Regions from separate parts of the Streptosporangium becharense genome, predicted to be linked through region 1. Evidence: riboswitches for the same ligand, from Rfam matches in the RefSeq annotation. Region 1 holds a riboswitch; each other region holds the start of a gene.

Region 1 (5,533 bases):
AGGCCGCCCCGCCGAGCGCCGCGGCCGGTATCAACCGGCGGTGGTCGCCGCCGACGACGAGGCGCGCGGCGTGCGGCGTCATCAGCCCGACGAAGCCGATGGGCCCGGTGGCGGCGACGAGCACCCCGGTCACCACCGAGAGCAGGACGAACATCCGGACGCGGAAGCCGCGCACGTCCAGGCCCATGGTGGCGGCGGCCTCCTCGCCGGCGAGCAGCAGGTTGAGCGACCGGCCCTGCAGGAACAACGCGACGGTGGCGGCCGTCAGCACGGCCGCCGGCAGCCACAGCGTCTCCCAGTGCACCCCGCCGAGCCCGCCGAGCGTCCAGGAGAGCACCTCTCGCGACTCGTTCTCCCGGTCCGCCGTCAGCAGCAGGAAACTGGTCAGCGCCGAGAACACCGAGGCGACGGCGACCCCGGCCAGCACCAGGTGGACGGAGGTGATCCGGCCGCCGACCCGGGCCGTCACGTACACCAGTGACAGCGCCGCCAGCGCACCGGCGAAGGCCGCCAGCGACAGGGACGGCCGGGTGCCGAACAGCGCGAAGCCGGAGACGATCGTCAGAACGGCGCCGAAGGAGGCACCGGAGGAGATGCCGAGCAGGTAGGGGTCGGCCAGCGGGTTGCGGACCAGCGCCTGCATCGCCGTGCCGACGACCGCCAGCCCGGCGCCGGTGACCGCGCCGAGCAGCACGCGCGGGGCCCGCACGTCGAAGACGATCGTCTCGCGTGTCCGCGTCCAGGTGACCTCGGACGGCCACGGCAGGCCGGCGCGGTGGCCGAGGACGCCCCACACCTCGCCGGCGGGCACCCGCACCGAACCGAGGCCGAGCCCCACCGTCATCGAGACCAGCAGGGCGGCCGTCAGCAGGACCAGGACGAGCGCGTACGGCGGGCGGGACCGCCGGGCGGCTCCCCCGGCGAGGCGGGGAAGGCGGCGCCGGAGCGCCGGTCCGGTCACCGGAACCGCTCGGGATGCAGTTGCCCGGCCAGTTCCTCCACGGCCTGCGGGGGCCGCACGCCGACGACGGTCGCGGTGAGCGGCAGCACCGCGAACCTGCGGTTCTTCACGGCGGGGACGTCGGCGAGGGCCGGCTGCGACTGCAGGAACCTCTTCTTCTCGGCCACGTTCCCCGGGTCGCCGTAGTCGTAGATGACGATGACCTCGGGCCTGCGGTCGACGACCTGCTCCCAGGAGACGTCGCCGAACACCTTGTCGAGGTCGCCGAAGACGTTGCTGCCGCCGGCCAGGCGGATGATCTCCTGGCCGATGCCGGTGCCCCCGGCGGTGAACGCCGTCTTGTCTCCGCTGTCGTAGACGAACACCGGCACCGGCCGGACGCCGCCGAGCTTGCCGGTGACCGCGTCGACACGCCGCTGCATGTCCTGCACGAGTCGTTCGGCCCGGTCGGCGACCCCGAAGATCTTCCCGACGGTGCGGATCTCCTCGTGCACGTGGTCCATGGTCAGCCGGCCGGCCGCGCAGTACTCCAGGTTGAGGTGGGTGTCGATGCCCGCGTCGGCGAACGCCTTGCGGGAGCGGCCCTCCTTCTCCGCGAACGCACTGCCGTAGCCGCCGTAGACCAGGTCGGGCCCGGCCTCCAGCACGGTCTCGAAGGAGGGCTCCTTGGCCGACAGCTCCGGGATGCGCTCGTACGCCTGCCGGTACTGCGCCAGCACCTCGGAGTCGGGGAAGGCCGTGCCGGCCATCGAGGACTCCAGGCCCAGGGCCAGCATCAGCTCGGCCGGGTGCTGGTGGATGGTCACCACCCGTGACGGGGGCCTCCGGTAGGTGGTGCGCACCCCGCAGTTGTCCACCGTCACCGGGAAACCGGCCGCGGCGGCGCCCGGCCGGGCCCCTCCCGGGCCGCCCGCCCGGGTGCCACCCGGGTCGCCTGCGCCGCCGCAGGCGGTCAGGAGCAGGGCGGCGACGGCCGACACGATGCCGCCGACGACGGCCGGACGGCGGGGACGCCGCCCGCCGGAACCGCCGGGAGATGGGGGAATGCCGAACACAGGAGCCTCCTGAGGTGTCCACGCGCCTCGAACGGACGTCGCGACGGCCCAGTCTCCTGACTCCCGGATCGGCGCTCACCCCGACCTTCCCGCTCGCGCAGTGGTCGACGTGGGGTTCGCTCCCCGGTCACAGTGGCGGGACCGTGCCGGACTCACACCGGCTTCCTGGTTTCCGTCGCGGTGACGATTAAAGCAGCATCCCCGTGCGTCACGACCGGCGGGGCGCCGTGGACGCGGACCGTGCTCACCGCACGGTGAGCACGGCCTCGCCCCACGGGCGACGGCCGGCCAGGTCACCGATCGCCGCGGAGCCGGATTGTCGGAGGGTGACGCTACGGTGGCGTCGGCCGAGCTTCGGTCTCCCGGCGGCAGGCCGGGCATCGACACGGAAGGCACCAGCACATGACCGTCGCCCTCACCGGTGACCCCCGCCCCGGCGGCGGGCGGGCCGGGCTCCCCCGCCCCCTTGCGAGCGTTGTGGGGTCCGCGCGTGGCTGACCGCAAGCACGGCCGCCCCGCGCCGGAGACGCACTCGACCGTCGCGGCCGAAGACTGGTACGGCGACGACCTGTCGGGGCAGAGCCACGAGCGGGTCGCCTTCGTCGGCGTGGACATGACCGAGACGGAGAGCCGGGGTGCGGTCTTCTCCGAGTGCACCTTCCAGGATGTCCGTTTCAATGCCTCCACGCACTCCGACACGGCGTTCCTGAACTGCACCTTCGTCCGGTGCACGTTCTTCGACGCCACCTTCACCAGGTGCAAGTTCGTCGGCAGCGTGTTCGACCGCTGCACCTTCGACCTGCTGAAGGTCAGCGGCGGAGACTGGTCGTTCGCCGGCCTGCCCGGGGCCGACCTGCACAGCGCCTCCTTCGTCGACGTGCGGCTGCGTGAGGCCGACCTCACCGGCGCGCGCTGCGAGGGCGCCACGCTCCGCGGGGCCGACCTGGCGGGCGCCTGGCTGCACAGCGCCAAGCTCTCCCGTTGCGACCTGCGGGGCAGCGAGCTGTCCTCCCTCGACCCGTTCAATGTCGAGATGAAAGGCGCGATCGTCGACATCCAGCAGGCCGTGGTGATCGCCGAGGCTCTGGGCCTGGAGGTGCGTCCCGGCTGAGCCGCCGGCGCCCGCCCAGCCCCGGCCCGGGGCACGATCGCGTCCAGGCCGGGGCCCAGCCGGCGGGGGGGCGATCGCACCCGAGCCGGAGCCCGGGTGCGATCGCCCCCCGCCGGGCGTCACCTGGTGGCGCCGGCCACCCACTTCGGCGCGCCGTACTGGTAGGCGCCGAGGCTCGGGACGGGGTCCGTCGAGCCGTCGTTCACACCGGGCAGCGGGATCGCCGCGTTCCGCGCCGGCGAGGCCTCGGACAGCCGGTAGTCGTGCCGCGCCGGGTCGGCGAACAGCGGGTCCACGTCGGCCGGCAGGTTGTTGGACAGCACCATGCCGCCGTTCGTGGCGTCCTTCAGCCCCCGGATCGGGCCGATGTTGTTGTACACCTTGGTGCCGGTCGAGGCGTTCGGCTCCTTGACGTAGAACATCGTCATGCCGCCGGTGTTGTTGTAGACGAGGTTGTCGCGCGAGCCGCTGCCCAGGCCGTTGAGCATGACGGTGCCCTCGGAGTTCCCCCACCCCACGTTGTTCGCGATGGTGATGTTGCTCTGCCCGTTGTCGGCGTAGACACCGGAGACCGCGAACGAGGTGACGCCCGCCGGCGGGGTGCCGTCGTGCAGGACGTTGTGATCGATCGAGGTCCGCAGCATGTCGGCGGCGCAGCAGGTGTAGATCGCGGCCGTGTCCAGGCTCAGCCGGGCGTACAGCGAGATGTCGTTGTAGGCGATCCGGTCCGGGCCGGGCGTGCCCCCGATGACGGTGTCCCACTGCAGGTTGACGCCGCTGCGGCCGACCCGGTAGATGGTGTTGTTCGTCACCGTCTGGCTGTTGCCCTGCACGGCGACCCCCGCCGCGTAGGTGCCCATGTAGTCCACGTCGTGGATCATGTTGTTGTGCGCGGTGTTCCGCTGCCCGCGCAGGGCGATGCCGTTGCCGGCGCTCAGCGAGAGGTCGCTGTTGACGACCTTGTTGTCCGTGCCGTTGAGGACGATGCCGGTGTCGGCGACGCCCCTGGTCACGGTCGATCCGCAGTCGGTGCCTCCGCGGGTGATGTCGGTGTAGTGGGACAGGTACGTGCCGGTGACGCCGTCGATCGTGACGCCGGTGCTGGCCACGCCGGTCTCGATGGTCGAGGCGAAGAGGCCGACGCCCGCGACCGTCGTGTGGCTCGCGTTCCTCAGGTCGAAGGCCAGCGACCGGGTCTTCGCCTCGATCACGTGCCGGTTGGGGGTGTCCTCGCCGTAGAGGTAGAGCCGCTTGCCGGCCGGGTCGTAGAACCAGGTGCCGGGGTGGGCGAGCTCGCCGATCTTGCCGGAGAGCGCGTACCGCGTCTCCTTCGGCACCACCTTACGGACGCAGGGCGGCACCGCGTCGAGGGTCACGGACCCCGCGTCGGAGTTCTTGATCGTGGACGTCGCCGTCACGTACCAGTAGCTCGTCAGCACCCGGGCGCCGTTCCAGTACCCGGCCGGGCGGGTCAGCGCGTCGTCGACGATGGTGGCCTCGGCGCTGCCGGGGCCGGCGTACTCCCGCACCGGGTCGAGCAGGTCGAGGCCCGGGTACGGGAACTGCGCCTCGACGTTCATCTTCCCGTCGGTGAAGGTCTGGACGGTGGTGACGTCGGAGCCGAGGTCGGCGCGCGCGCTGTGGACGTGGCCGGCCTCCACCGCCCTGCTGAACGGCGAGTCCGCCGCGAACGGGTCGGTCTCCGCGATGCGCGCCACATCCCGGGCGGTCACCTTCGACCAGCCCTTGATCCGCGTCGTACCGCTCAGCGTCACCCGGGCGCCGGGGAACGCGCGGTAGGTGACGGGCCGCTTCGCGGTGCCCGAACGGGCCGGTACCACGGTCTCCCGGTAGGTGCCCGACATGATCAGGCACGTGTCGCCGGGTGCCATGGCGTCGGCGCACTGCTGGATGCGGCGGTACGGCGCGGCGGGCGACCGGCCGGAGGCGGACTCCCCGCCCCAGGGGGCCACGTAGTACGTCCTGCCGCCGGCGTGCCCGCCCGCCTCGGCGGCCGCCGGTACGGAGGTCGCCGCACCCGCCGTCGTCAGGAGCAGCACGGCCGCCATCGGCCGGAAAGTCCGTAACACGTTCTCTCCCATTCGGTTGACGAATCGGTTGACGAGGCCGTTCAGCCCTTGACGGCACCGACCGTGAGGCCGCTGATGATGTGACGCTGCATGTAGACGAAGAAGATGACGACCGGTGCCACCGCCAGCAGCAGGTTGGGGAACACCTTCGTCAGGTCGGTCGAGTACTGGCTGATCCCCGCGTAGATCGCCGTCGTCACCGTGTACCTGCCGGACCCCGGGCTGAGCAGGATCTGCGGGCTGACGAAGTCGTTCCAGATGCCGATCGAGTTGAGGATCAGCACGGTCACCACCGCGGGCCGCATCAGCGGGAAGA
Region 2 (5,533 bases), 850 kb from region 1:
AGGCGCAGCCCAAGCCCGACGGATCGGCATCGACTCCCTCGGGAATCTCGACTACTGGCCGCGCGGTGTCTTCTCCGAGGATTTCGAGGAGACGCGCAAACTGGCAGCCGCACAGAAAGAGCGGTTCACGCCCGATGCGCGTTGAACTGAGCGGCGAAGTCCTCTCGACCGATGCCCTCGCTGCGGATGTCCTGGAGTTCATGAGGCTCTTCACCCGGGGAGTCCACAACTGGGTCCTCGATCCGGAAGACATCGAGGAGGTCTCCACCTATCTCCATAGGCACGCCCCCATGCTGGCGCATGCCTACACGGAGTTCGCGATCAAGACCAGCGTGGTCAGTCAGGCATGGAGCGTCACCGACCAGCCGACGCTCTTCGTCTCTCGCGTGACGATCGAAGACGACCTGCACGACCTTCGCCAACCCGCCGTCCTGATCGTCGAGGACGCGGTTTCCGACAGGTGTTTCCTCCAAGGCATAGCACACGTTTTCGACGGTGACGACGTGATGGACGCCATTGTGGAACGCAGGTTGGAACTGCTGCACGGCGGCGGCAAGGATCGCGCCTGCGCACAGGCGCCTTCAGCACGGGAACGCTTCAGACGCACCTCTCGTGTCGCCCTCTTCCTAGACAGCGATCGCCTGACCCCCGGTGAGACCACCAAATGCCACAGACTGGCGGAGCGACTTGAGCCTCTGGGCATCGCCGTTCACATCCTGAACTTACGGGAAGCGGAGAACTACATTCCTAGCGAGGTCCTGCGTGGAGCACTACGACCCCGCGAGGCCTCACGGCTGCTGGACCAGCTGACTCAGCTCACTCCCGAACAGCGCGGTCACTTCGACATGAAACACGGATTTCCCAAAGCGAGGGAAGACGGCCTCCGCGTTCCCCCAGGACACCAGAATCTGTACGACGGGGTGCCGGACAGAGTGATCGATAAGCTACGGACGGGCTTCGGGACCAAGTTGACCGAGCTCCTCGAACGCGAAGCCGCGAGCGGAAAGCTCACGGCTGAACATTTCGAGGACCTCGGCAAAGGGGTGGTCGAGGAGCTGCATGCGATTCTCACCATGCTCAGAAAGATCATCTAGAGGTGGAAATGCCCGACGACAATGAAGAGATCACCGTACTACCGGAGATCTACCTCCTGGAGCAGATCCTCAACATGATCGCTGCCGGCGAGCTCCGGGTTCCGAAGTTCCAACGTCCCTTCGTCTGGCGACCAGAGCAGATGCTCAACCTCTTCGACAGCATAGAACGCGGTTATCCCATCGGGAGCCTGCTGATCTGGCAGACCAAACAGCAGCTCGCCAGTCTCGACGAGATCGGCGGGCTGAAGATCCCCCCGCATCGGCCGGGCAGTCAGGTCGCCTACATCCTCGATGGTCATCAGCGTCTGTCCACCCTCTTCGGAGGGTTGAAGCGCCCCTCAGACGCTCCTCGCTCCACGGAACAGCGCGACTGGATGTGGTGGATCTATCGAGTCCTGGGGGATGGCGACGACAGGTCCACCCGATACCGGCACTGGAAGTACGGGGATCGCGCTCCCCATACCTACCTGCCGATGGGCTCGATCCTCCGGACGATGGATTTCCTCGCCTACGCACGCGAGTTGTCACAGGCCAGGGTTCCGGGCGGCGACATCACTCCGTTCATCGACGAGGCCGAACAAGTCGCCCAGCGGATCAAGCAGTACAAGATGGCCGCGGTCCGCCTGGTCGGCGGTTCGCTGACCCATGCAGTGGAGGTGTTCTCGCGGGTCAACAGCAGCGGTCAGTCGATGACGCCGGATCAGATGGTGACCGCGCTGACCTACGCCACGACCGGCCCGGACAGCCTTGCCGACCGGATGGAGGCCATCCAGGAACGCATCGCGGTCTCGGGCTTCGGCGAGATACCCTCACTCACGATCTTCCGCGCCATCCTTGCGATCTCTGGAGAGGAGGACGTACAGGACACCCGTTGGGAGGCCCTGGCCAAGCGAGTGGAGGGTGGGCTGCTCTCCGCGGTGGAAGCCACCGACCTCGCCCTGGAACAGGCGGTTGACTTCCTCCGGTCCCATGCCGGGGTTCCGCTGGCACGCCTGGTCCCTTACAACCTGCAGATCATGCTGCTGGCCGCCTTCTTCCACTTCTGCCCAGAGCCCGACAAACGGCAACTCGTCTTGCTGAGGCGATGGTTCTGGACGACCTCGTGGTCCGGGCACTTCGCCGGAGCCAACACCACCCAGGTCAGGCAGTCACTCCAAGAGATCAAGGACTTCGCTGCGGGGAACGGCACCCTCCGCCTCGGCGACCAGCACGCCCGACCTTTTCCACAACGTTTCGATCTGCGTAGCGCGCGAGTACGGGCTTTCATCCTGTGGGAGCTCAAGGAGTTTCCCCATCGCGTCAACCCCGACGGGACTTCTCTCGATCCCAAGAATCTGCTGGCCACATCCCATACCGAGGCATACCGGCACGTTGTCAATAGGCGTGGCATAGAGGGAACGTCCAGTCCGGCCAATCGACTGGTGATGACGACACCCTCCCGGATCTCCGTGCGGCAGGCGTTGATCGATCTGGACCCTTTGACGGAGGAAGCTGTGACACGCACGCACGGCATTTCCCACGAGGCCCTGCGCCGGCTCCGGGAAGGGGACGACGCGGGATTCATCGAAGTCCGTCTGGCGGACCTGGCCGCCAGAGAGCGGGAGTTCATGGCCGAGCTGGGTGTCAAACACGCCGACGAGCTCCTGGGAGAGGCTGATATCGACACGGAGTGAACGGCCTCCGCCCCTCGGAGGGAGGCGGTGGCGCAACGATTGAACGCGCCGCCGTTCCTCACCGCCGACCGGCGGGCGGGGTTCACCCGTCCGCGCGCCCGCCAGGACGCGGCTTGCGCGTTTCCGCCCTTTCAGAACCCGGTAGTACAGGCAACGGGCTGCGCCTCCCGACCCGAGGCGTGCGGGACGGGCCGGCGACGCGTCGCGGCGGGGTGAAGGCGTACAGGTCCAGGATGTCGGGCGGCGCGGCGACACCCGGGCCGCCCGCCCGCACCCAGGCCGCGACGTCCTCCGTCGCCGCCGGATCGTTCACCAGCCCCAACCACACCGGGCGGCCACCGGCGGCCCGTCCCGCGGCCGAGGGCCGCACCACGACCACGTTGGCCCGTTCGCACACGCCCAGGCACTCCGAGACGCCCACCGGCATCCGCTCGCTGAGATACGCGACCTGCTCCGCGTGATCGACGCCGCGCACCTTGGACGTGCCGCAGCAGCAGTCACGGCACACGGTGACCCGGCACGGCACCGGATCGGTCGTCCCCATGGGCATACCGACGCTTCCTCCTCCCCGGGGAGATCCGCCCCGGCTTCGTCGAGGAGGCGACCGCGCGAGTCTCCTGGCTCTCGGGTCACCGCTCGCCCCGGCCTTCCCACCCGCGTGCGGGCAGTGGCGTCGTCGGGGTCCGCTCGCCGATCACAGTGGCGGGACCGCGCCGGATTCGCACCGGTTTCCTCGTTCCGCCGTCGCCTACCCGGCCATACTGACACAGCACTACAACTCCGACATAACGGCGACACGGAGTGGACAGGATCACCGCACCCCGGAACACCGGTGACCGCCCGCCGCGAACGGGACGACGCGCGCGGACGTACGGTGGATCACGAATACGCCGGTTTCCTACCGGATGGAGTTCCGGGAACCGCCCTGACCGGTCAGGGAGCCAGGCGGGTCAGGCCGTCGCGGACCCGGACCGTCGCCGGATGGTCGGGCCCGTACAGGCGGCCGAGATCGTCGAGCAGGCCGGCGAGCGTGCTCCGGGCGGACTCGACGTCACCCGTGCTCTTCTGCAGCTCACCGATCTGCCTGCGCAGTTCCAGGGTCCGCGGGTCGTCCGCCGAATACGCCCGCAACTCGTCGGCGAGCAGAGCGTGCATCAAGCGGAGCGCCAGGCCGCTGTCGCCGAGATGCACATGACAGGTGGCCTCCTGCATGCGGCACTGGAAGACCCGCTCATCGTCGGCGTGGTACCGCTTCGCCAGATCCACGGCGAGCCGGTGGAAGGCGGGGGCGGCGCGGCGGTGGTCTCCGGCCTTTCCCCGACCCGCTTGGCCAGCAGCGGCAGAACGAACTCGTCCAGCTCAGGCGGGACGTCGGGCCGGAACCGCCGCACCCGGGGCGGCGCGGTGTGGATCTGCTGCTCGTACACGCCGTACTCGGTGGGTCCCGTGAACAGCCTCCTCCCGGTGAGCAGTTCGTGCAGGACGCACCCGAGGGCGTAAAGGTCGCTCTGCGGCGCGAGCGTCCCGCCCCGGATCTGCTCAGGCGGCATGTAGGACGCGGTACCCATCATCTGACCGGTCCGGGTGAGCCGGGACAGCCGCTTGTCGTAGCTGCCCCAGACCTCCCCCATGCCTCCCTTGCCGAGGTGCACCTCGTCGAGTTCGTACCGTTCGAGGATGACCGTACGCTCAGCCACCGCGCCTCCGGGCGTCACAGAGAGAAGATCGACAAGGGGAATCCACTCGGGGGTGGAGGGTTCCATCGAGGAGACCGTCGAAGCCGGACCGCACCAGATCGTCGCCGATCCTCCTGATCTCGTGGACGGAGTCCTCGAAGGCCAGGAGCCGGCGGAAGGCGTCGCCGTACGCGCGTTGCTCGTCGATGGGCAGGCGCGGCAGCCGGGCACGACGAGGGTCCATCCGGGTGGAGGAGCCCAGGCGCGTGCTGGTCTCCCCGGTGACCCGAAGGCAGCCGGCGAGGAAGTGCGGGTCGAGCCGCTCGGGGTCCGTCCGGAACAGCAGGAGCTGTGGTCCGAGCGCGGCCCCGCCCTCCCGCATCACCCGGACGACCGTGTCGCCGCGGGGAACGAGCGGGGCGACGACATCACCCCGCTCGGTGACGATCAGCCCGGGTTCGTCCTCGGTGCGTCCGCTGGGAGCGCGGCCGAGCAACAGGTCCTTGGCCGTCAGGACGGGAAGGCCCCCCTCCTCGACGCTCATCCTGAGCGGCCCTTGATGGACGGTCACCACTCCGGCCCTGGCCAGTTCCCCGACGCTGGTCATCGGCAGGTCCCGCCGCCGTTCCAGAGGTGCCAGCCCGGGGATGTCCAGCCCCGCGAGAGCCGCCACCGCGCGGTTGCGCGCTTCGGTGAACGCCGACGGCCTCGACTGGCTCTGGCCGCTCACCCGGTGCACGGGGGTGAGCGCGACCTCCTCGTCGAGCAGGTCGATGATCCGCACGGTACGGGCGGCGGCGGGCGGCTCGGCGCCGGCGGTGTAGGCCCGCCACGCGCGGTGTCGGGGTGGCGAGCAGGGGCGGCACCTCGACGTATCGGCCGTGCCGGCGCAGCGACGGGCCCGCTGGCGCAGCCGAAGCCGGGATGGGTCTCGCTCAAGGACTTCACCGTCGTCCCCTACAACGGCAGGCACCTGGTCCACGCGACGACGCACGACACGGGGACGAGGTGGGGTTCGATGAGCTTCGGCCTGTTCACGAACTGGCCGGAGATGGCCTCGGCCAGCCAGAACGCGATGTCCTCCTCCGCT
Region 3 (5,533 bases), 6.6 Mb from region 1:
TCGGAGGTCGGGTAGAAGCCCAGGTCGATGGTGCGATCCAGGAAGCGCACCGCGGTGCGGACGGTGGCGCGCAGCCGCGTCCAGTCGAGGTCGCCGCCGGAGGCGTCCAGGTGGGCGGCGAGGTTGACCGAGCCCAGGTTGCAGACGGCGGTCTCCGCGTCGCTGGTGACCTCCAGGATCTCGGTGCAGAGGTTCGACAGGTGGATGACGTTCCCGGGACGCGCGGTCTGGTTGGAGGTCCGGTTCGCGGCGTCCTTGAAAGTCATCCAGCCGTTGCCGGTCTGGGCGAGGGTGCGCATCATCCGGCCGTACAAGGTGCGGGCCGGGATCCGCCTGACGAACCGTCCCTCGGCCTCGGCGGCGCGGTACGCCTCGTCGAAGGCGGCGCCGTACAGGTCGACCAGGTGCGGGACGTCCTTGGGGTCGAACAGCGACCAGGTGCCGTCGGCCTCGACCCGGCGCATGAACTCGTCCGGGATCCAGTTCGCCAGGTTCAGGTTGTGCGTGCGGCGCGCGTCCTCGCCGGTGTTGTCGCGCAGCTCCAGGAACTCCTCGATGTCGGCGTGCCACGTCTCCAGGTAGACGCAGGCCGCACCCTTGCGGCGGCCGCCCTGGTTGACCGCGGCGACGCTGGCGTCGAGCGTGCGCAGCCACGGCACGATGCCGTTGGAGTGGCCGTTGGTGCCCCGGATCAGCGACCCCCGGGAGCGGACCCGGCTCCAGGAGATGCCGATGCCCCCGGCGTACTTCGACAGGCGGGCGACCTGACCGTAGCGCTCGTAGACGGCCTCCAGCTCGTCGCGCGGGGAGTCGAGCAGGAAGCAGGACGACAGCTGGGGCCGGCGCGCGCCGGAGTTGAACAGGGTGGGCGAGCTGGGCAGGTAGGACAGCGTCGCCATGAGCCGGTAGAGCTCGGCGGCCTCGGAGACCGTCTCCGAGAGGCCGCAGGCGACCCGCAGGAAGAAGTGCTGCGGGCGTTCCAGGACCCTGCGGGTCTCCGGGTGGCGCAGCAGGTAGCGGTCGTAGACCGTGCGCAGCCCGAAGTACTCGAACCGGTCGTCGGCCCCGGTGTCGACCAGCGCGTCCAGCGCCGCGGCGTTGACGGCCACGAACTCCGCCAGCCGGTCGGCGACCAGTCCGGCCGCGTGGGTGGCGGCGACGGAGTCGGAGAAGCTCAAGACGCCGTGCCCGGCGGCCTCGTCGGCGATCAGCCCGGCCAGCAACCCGGCGGCGACCCTGGAGTTCTCCGGGTCGGTGATGACCCGGGCCGCGGCCTCGTCGATGGCCAGTCTGCGGTCGGCCTCCGACGCCCCACCGGTCCCACCGGTCCGCGTGCCCCGGATTCCCGTCCCGGCGTCCCGCCCGGCGGCGTCCTGCCCGCCCGTTCCGGCGGTCTCCCCTGCGGCGTCGACCACGGTGTGCGTCACGTCCTGCCCCTCGCTCGTTCGAATTCCCCGTGCGGCTCCCGGAGGACGGGCACGCGGATACGAGCGATTCCGGGCACGCCGGACCGCCTCGTCCGCGGGCCCTCCCACGAGGCCCTGGACACTTACGTCACCGGCAGGTCTTCGGACTCACGGGCACCGTGCACACGCCTACCGGCCGTCGCTTCCCGGGCATGACGCACCCAGTGCTCAATGACGGCTTTCGTTCCCGTTCACCGCTGCGGGGCAGCCCCGGAATCTCACCGGGTTCCCTCTCTCGTCGCCCCTCCCGGGGCGAACCAGCAACGAGCAGGATCCTACATCTAGTGGCGTCGGACGCAACTACCCCAACAAGTTGTGTCGGAAGACTTCAACAGTCCGAGGTCATGCAGCACCTCGCGGGTGCGCGCCGTCTCGGTGGACAACCACTGGCGGAAGTCGTCGCCGCTGAGATAGACCCGGCTCCAGCCGTTGGCCGCGCACCGGGCCCGCCAGTCGGGGGCCGCGTCGATCCTGTCACACAGGGCGACCGCCGCGTCCAGGTCCGCCTCCGCCATGCGCGCCGGGCCGAGCAGGCCGCACCAGTCGCTGTACTCCAGCCGGACGTCCAGCTCCATGAGCGTCGGCGCGTCGATCCCGTCGACGCGCTCCCCCGAGGAGACCACCAGGGGACGCAGCCGGCCGGCGGCGATCCCGGACCGGAACGACCGGGCCGGCCCCAGGAGCGCGGCCACCCGGCCGAGGTGAAGCGCCTCGGCGGCGTCCGCCGCGGTGAGGTACCCGGCGTAGTCGAGCAGCCGGGCGTCGGCCCCCAGGCACTTGCCGATCATGCCGTAGAGCACGTGGTCCGAGCCGCCCTCCAGCCGGCCGCCGACCGCCAGCCCCGCCGGGTCCCGGCGGACGCCGGCGGCGAAGTCGTCGAAGGAACGCAGCCGGGAGCCGTCCGGGACGACCAGGGCGGCCCAGTCGCCCACGAGGCGGGCGAGCGGGGTGGTGGCGCCGACCAGGGGGGCGGTGCCGGCGATCTCCGCACCCGCCACCAGTGACATCCCGGCGACGAGCACCCTGCCCTCGCCCGTGAAGGGGCCGCCGGGGGAACCCAGCCGGTCCAGGACGGCGGAGCCCGCCCCGGCCGGGTGGTCGACGATCTCGACGGCCCTGGCCAGGCGGCACCGGGTCAGGACCCCGGCCAGGGTGCGCGGCATCGCCTCCCAGCCCTGCCCGCGGACGGCGGGCGCGACGACGGACAGCCGGTCGACCGCCGTGCCGGCCGGACCGCCGGCCGGGCCGCAGCCCGCGGCGGCCACCACCCCGGTGACCAGCGCCAGAAACCCCCTGCGGCGCATGAGCGCCCCTCCCCCCCGGCACCCCGTACATCTCGGGCTACCCGCGTGTCACCTCATGTCACACGCCCGGGGCCGTTATCGCCGAGCCCTTACCGAGGGGGCCGCACCGAGGAGATGCGGAGTGGGTGGATCTACTCCACCGTGACGCTCTTGGCCAGGTTGCGGGGCTTGTCGACGTCCCGGCCCAGCGCCACGGCCGCGTGGTAGGCGAAGAGCTGGAGCGGGATCGTCAGCAGGATCGGGTCCAGCTCGATCTCGTTGCGCGGCACCACGACGCAGTCGTCGGCCAGCTTGGGGTCGGCGGCGCGGTGCCCGACCATGAGCACCCGCCCGCCCCGGGCACGGATCTCGCCCAGCGTGGTGAGGTTCTTGTCGAGCAGCTCGTCGTCGGGGACGATCGCCACCGTGGGCATCCCCGGGCCGATCAGCGCCAGCGGCCCGTGCTTGAGCTCGCTGGCCGGGTACGCCTCGGCGTGGACGTAGGAGATCTCCTTGAGCTTCTGCGCGCCTTCTCGGGCCACCGGGTAGCCCCGGACCCGGCCGACGAACATCATGCTCGGCACCTCGGCGTACTTCTCCGCCAGCTCCTTGATCTGCGGCTCCAGCGCGAGGATCTCCTTGATCTGGTCGGGCAGCCTGCGCAGGCCCTCGCAGATGCGGCGGCCGTCGGCCGGCGAGAGGTCGCGCACCCGGCCCAGGTGCAGCGCGAGCAGGGCGAAGGCCACGGCGGTCGAGGTGAACGCCTTCGTGCTCGCCACCGAGACCTCGGGCCCGGCGTGCAGGTAGACGCCGCCGTCGCACTCGCGGGCGATGGCGCTGCCCACGGTGTTGACGATGCCGAGCACCCGGCCGCCCTTGCGCTTGAGCTCCTGGACCGCGGCGAGGGTGTCGTAGGTCTCCCCCGACTGGCTGATGGCCACGTAGAGGGTGTCGGCCTCCACGACCGGGCCGCGGTAGCGGAACTCGCTGGCCGGCTCCGCGTCGGCCGGGATGCGCGCCAGCTCTTCGATGAGCTGGGCGCCGATCTGCCCCGAGTAGTACGCGGAGCCGCAGCCGATGATCTTCACCCGGCGGAACGAGCGGGTCTCCCGCGCGTCCATGTTGAGCCCGCCGAGGTGGGCGATGTGGAAGCGGTCGTCCAGGCGCCCGCGGAGCGTCCTGGCCAGCGTCTCGGGCTGCTCGGAGATCTCCTTGAGCAGGTAGTGCTCGTAGCCGCCGGTGTCGTAGTGACCGGCCTCCCAGTCGACGGTCAGCGGCTCCTTGGCCGTCTCCCGGGCGTCGCTGGCGAAGGTGTTGAACCCGTCGGCCTTCAGCACCGCGATCTCGCCGTCCTCCAGGTGGACCACCTGACGGGTGTAGCGGACCAGGGCGGCCACGTCGGAGGCGGCGAACATCTCCTTCTCGCCGATGCCCAGCACGATCGGGCTGCCGTTGCGGGCGACGACCACCTCGCCGGGACGCTCGGCGTCGAGCACCGCGACGCCGTAGGTGCCGACGACCCGCTTGAGCGCCACCCGGACCGCCTCCACGAGGGAGTCGGCCTCCTTGACCGTGCGGGCGATCAGGTGGGACAGCACCTCGGTGTCGGTCTCGGACACGAAGACCGCGCCGTCGGCCTCCAGCTTGACGCGCAGCTCGTCGGCGTTCTCGATGATGCCGTTGTGCACGACCGCGATGCGCTCGTCCCCCGAGAGGTGCGGGTGGGCGTTGACGTCGCTCGGCGCGCCGTGGGTGGCCCAGCGGGTGTGGCCGATGCCCAACCCGCCCTTGAACCGCGCGGGCACGACCGCCGCCAGGTCGGCCACCCGGCCCTTGACCTTGCGCAGCTTCAGGCCCTTGTTGGAGACCACCAGCCCGGCCGAGTCGTACCCCCGGTACTCAAGGCGCTGCAACCCCTCCAGCAGGATGGGCGCCGCGTCCTTCGGCCCGACGTAGGCCACGATTCCGCACATCTGACAGCTCCTTCTACCCGTGTTACCCGTAGACGATCCGGCGCAGCTGGCGCAGGGAGAGTTCCGGTGCCGCGACACGGCGGAGCGCGAGCTCCGCGGCCACCCTGGGGAAGATCTCGTCGTTGATCAGGCCCCTCGCCCTCAGCTCCGTGTGACGCCGCCGGACGAAGTCCTCGACCGGCTCGGAGAAGTAGGCCAGCACGTCCGCCACGACCCGCGCCGCCTCTCCCGGGCCGAGCGCGCTCGTGCGGGTCAGATGGGCGATGAGGTCCTCGTGGGGATGCCGTGCCGTGGACACAGAGCAGGACCATACGCAAACCGAAGGGAGATCACCAAGTTTTCTGCCCGTTTTCGGGCAAGAGCGCGCTTCGACCCAGCAATCCGACACCGGATGGCGACAATCAGTAATCTCAACATCACCTTGAGTGGCCGATCGGGGGAAGGACCACTATGCGTCATCTGTCAGGGATCGCAGCCGTCGCCGTGCTCACGGCGCTGGTCCCGGCCGCCCTGGGAGGGGCCGCCTCCGCCGAACGGCCCGACCGGCCGGGGCACGCCGGCCGGTCGGGAAGGCCGGGGAACCCGGCGCCGCCGCAGCCCGGCGGACGCGAGCAGCCCGGGAGACAGGCGGGGCCCGGTGAACCCGCCGTACTCCGGAGACAGGCGGGGCCCGGGAGACAAGCGGACTTCGCCGGGGCTGCACGGGAGTACGGGGTGCCGGAGAGCGTGCTGCTGGCGGTCTCCTACCTGGAGTCCCGGTGGGACGGCAACGCCGGGCTGCCCAGCGTCTCGGCGGGTTACGGACCGATGC

Evidence for each region. Region 1 has a riboswitch for cobalamin ahead of F4562_RS00045 (ABC transporter substrate-binding protein). Riboswitches for the same ligand answer to the same signal wherever they lie in the genome.
Region 2: linked by a shared signal. The riboswitch ahead of F4562_RS03735 ((2Fe-2S) ferredoxin domain-containing protein) and the one ahead of F4562_RS00045 (ABC transporter substrate-binding protein) in region 1 are both predicted to bind cobalamin.
Region 3: linked by a shared signal. The riboswitch ahead of F4562_RS28740 (ribonucleoside-diphosphate reductase subunit alpha) and the one ahead of F4562_RS00045 (ABC transporter substrate-binding protein) in region 1 are both predicted to bind cobalamin.

Annotation. Positions count from the first base shown of each region.
Region 1 is NZ_JACHMP010000001.1:6,055-11,587, forward strand. It holds gene F4562_RS00040 (FecCD family ABC transporter permease) at 1-961, opposite strand, end outside; gene F4562_RS00045 (ABC transporter substrate-binding protein) at 958-2,016, opposite strand; cobalamin riboswitch at 2,046-2,228, opposite strand; gene F4562_RS00050 (pentapeptide repeat-containing protein) at 2,507-3,127, shown strand; gene F4562_RS00055 (right-handed parallel beta-helix repeat-containing protein) at 3,247-5,217, opposite strand; gene F4562_RS00060 (carbohydrate ABC transporter permease) at 5,259-5,533, opposite strand, start outside.
Region 2 is NZ_JACHMP010000001.1:851,686-857,218, forward strand. It holds gene F4562_RS03720 (AAA family ATPase) at 1-145, shown strand, start outside; gene F4562_RS03725 (hypothetical protein) at 135-1,094, shown strand; gene F4562_RS03730 (DUF262 domain-containing protein) at 1,103-2,767, shown strand; gene F4562_RS03735 ((2Fe-2S) ferredoxin domain-containing protein) at 2,850-3,317, opposite strand; cobalamin riboswitch at 3,358-3,559, opposite strand; gene F4562_RS03740 (hypothetical protein) at 3,701-3,922, opposite strand; gene F4562_RS03745 (protein kinase domain-containing protein) at 3,922-4,464, opposite strand; gene F4562_RS03750 (hypothetical protein) at 4,457-5,227, opposite strand; gene F4562_RS03755 (glycoside hydrolase family 62 protein) at 5,282-5,533, shown strand, end outside.
Region 3 is NZ_JACHMP010000001.1:6,590,045-6,595,577, reverse strand. It holds gene F4562_RS28740 (ribonucleoside-diphosphate reductase subunit alpha) at 1-1,427, opposite strand, end outside; cobalamin riboswitch at 1,543-1,743, opposite strand; gene F4562_RS28735 (tripartite tricarboxylate transporter substrate-binding protein) at 1,748-2,770, opposite strand; gene glmS (glutamine--fructose-6-phosphate transaminase (isomerizing)) at 2,902-4,722, opposite strand; gene F4562_RS28725 (hypothetical protein) at 4,745-5,020, opposite strand; gene F4562_RS28720 (peptidoglycan recognition protein family protein) at 5,173-5,533, shown strand, end outside.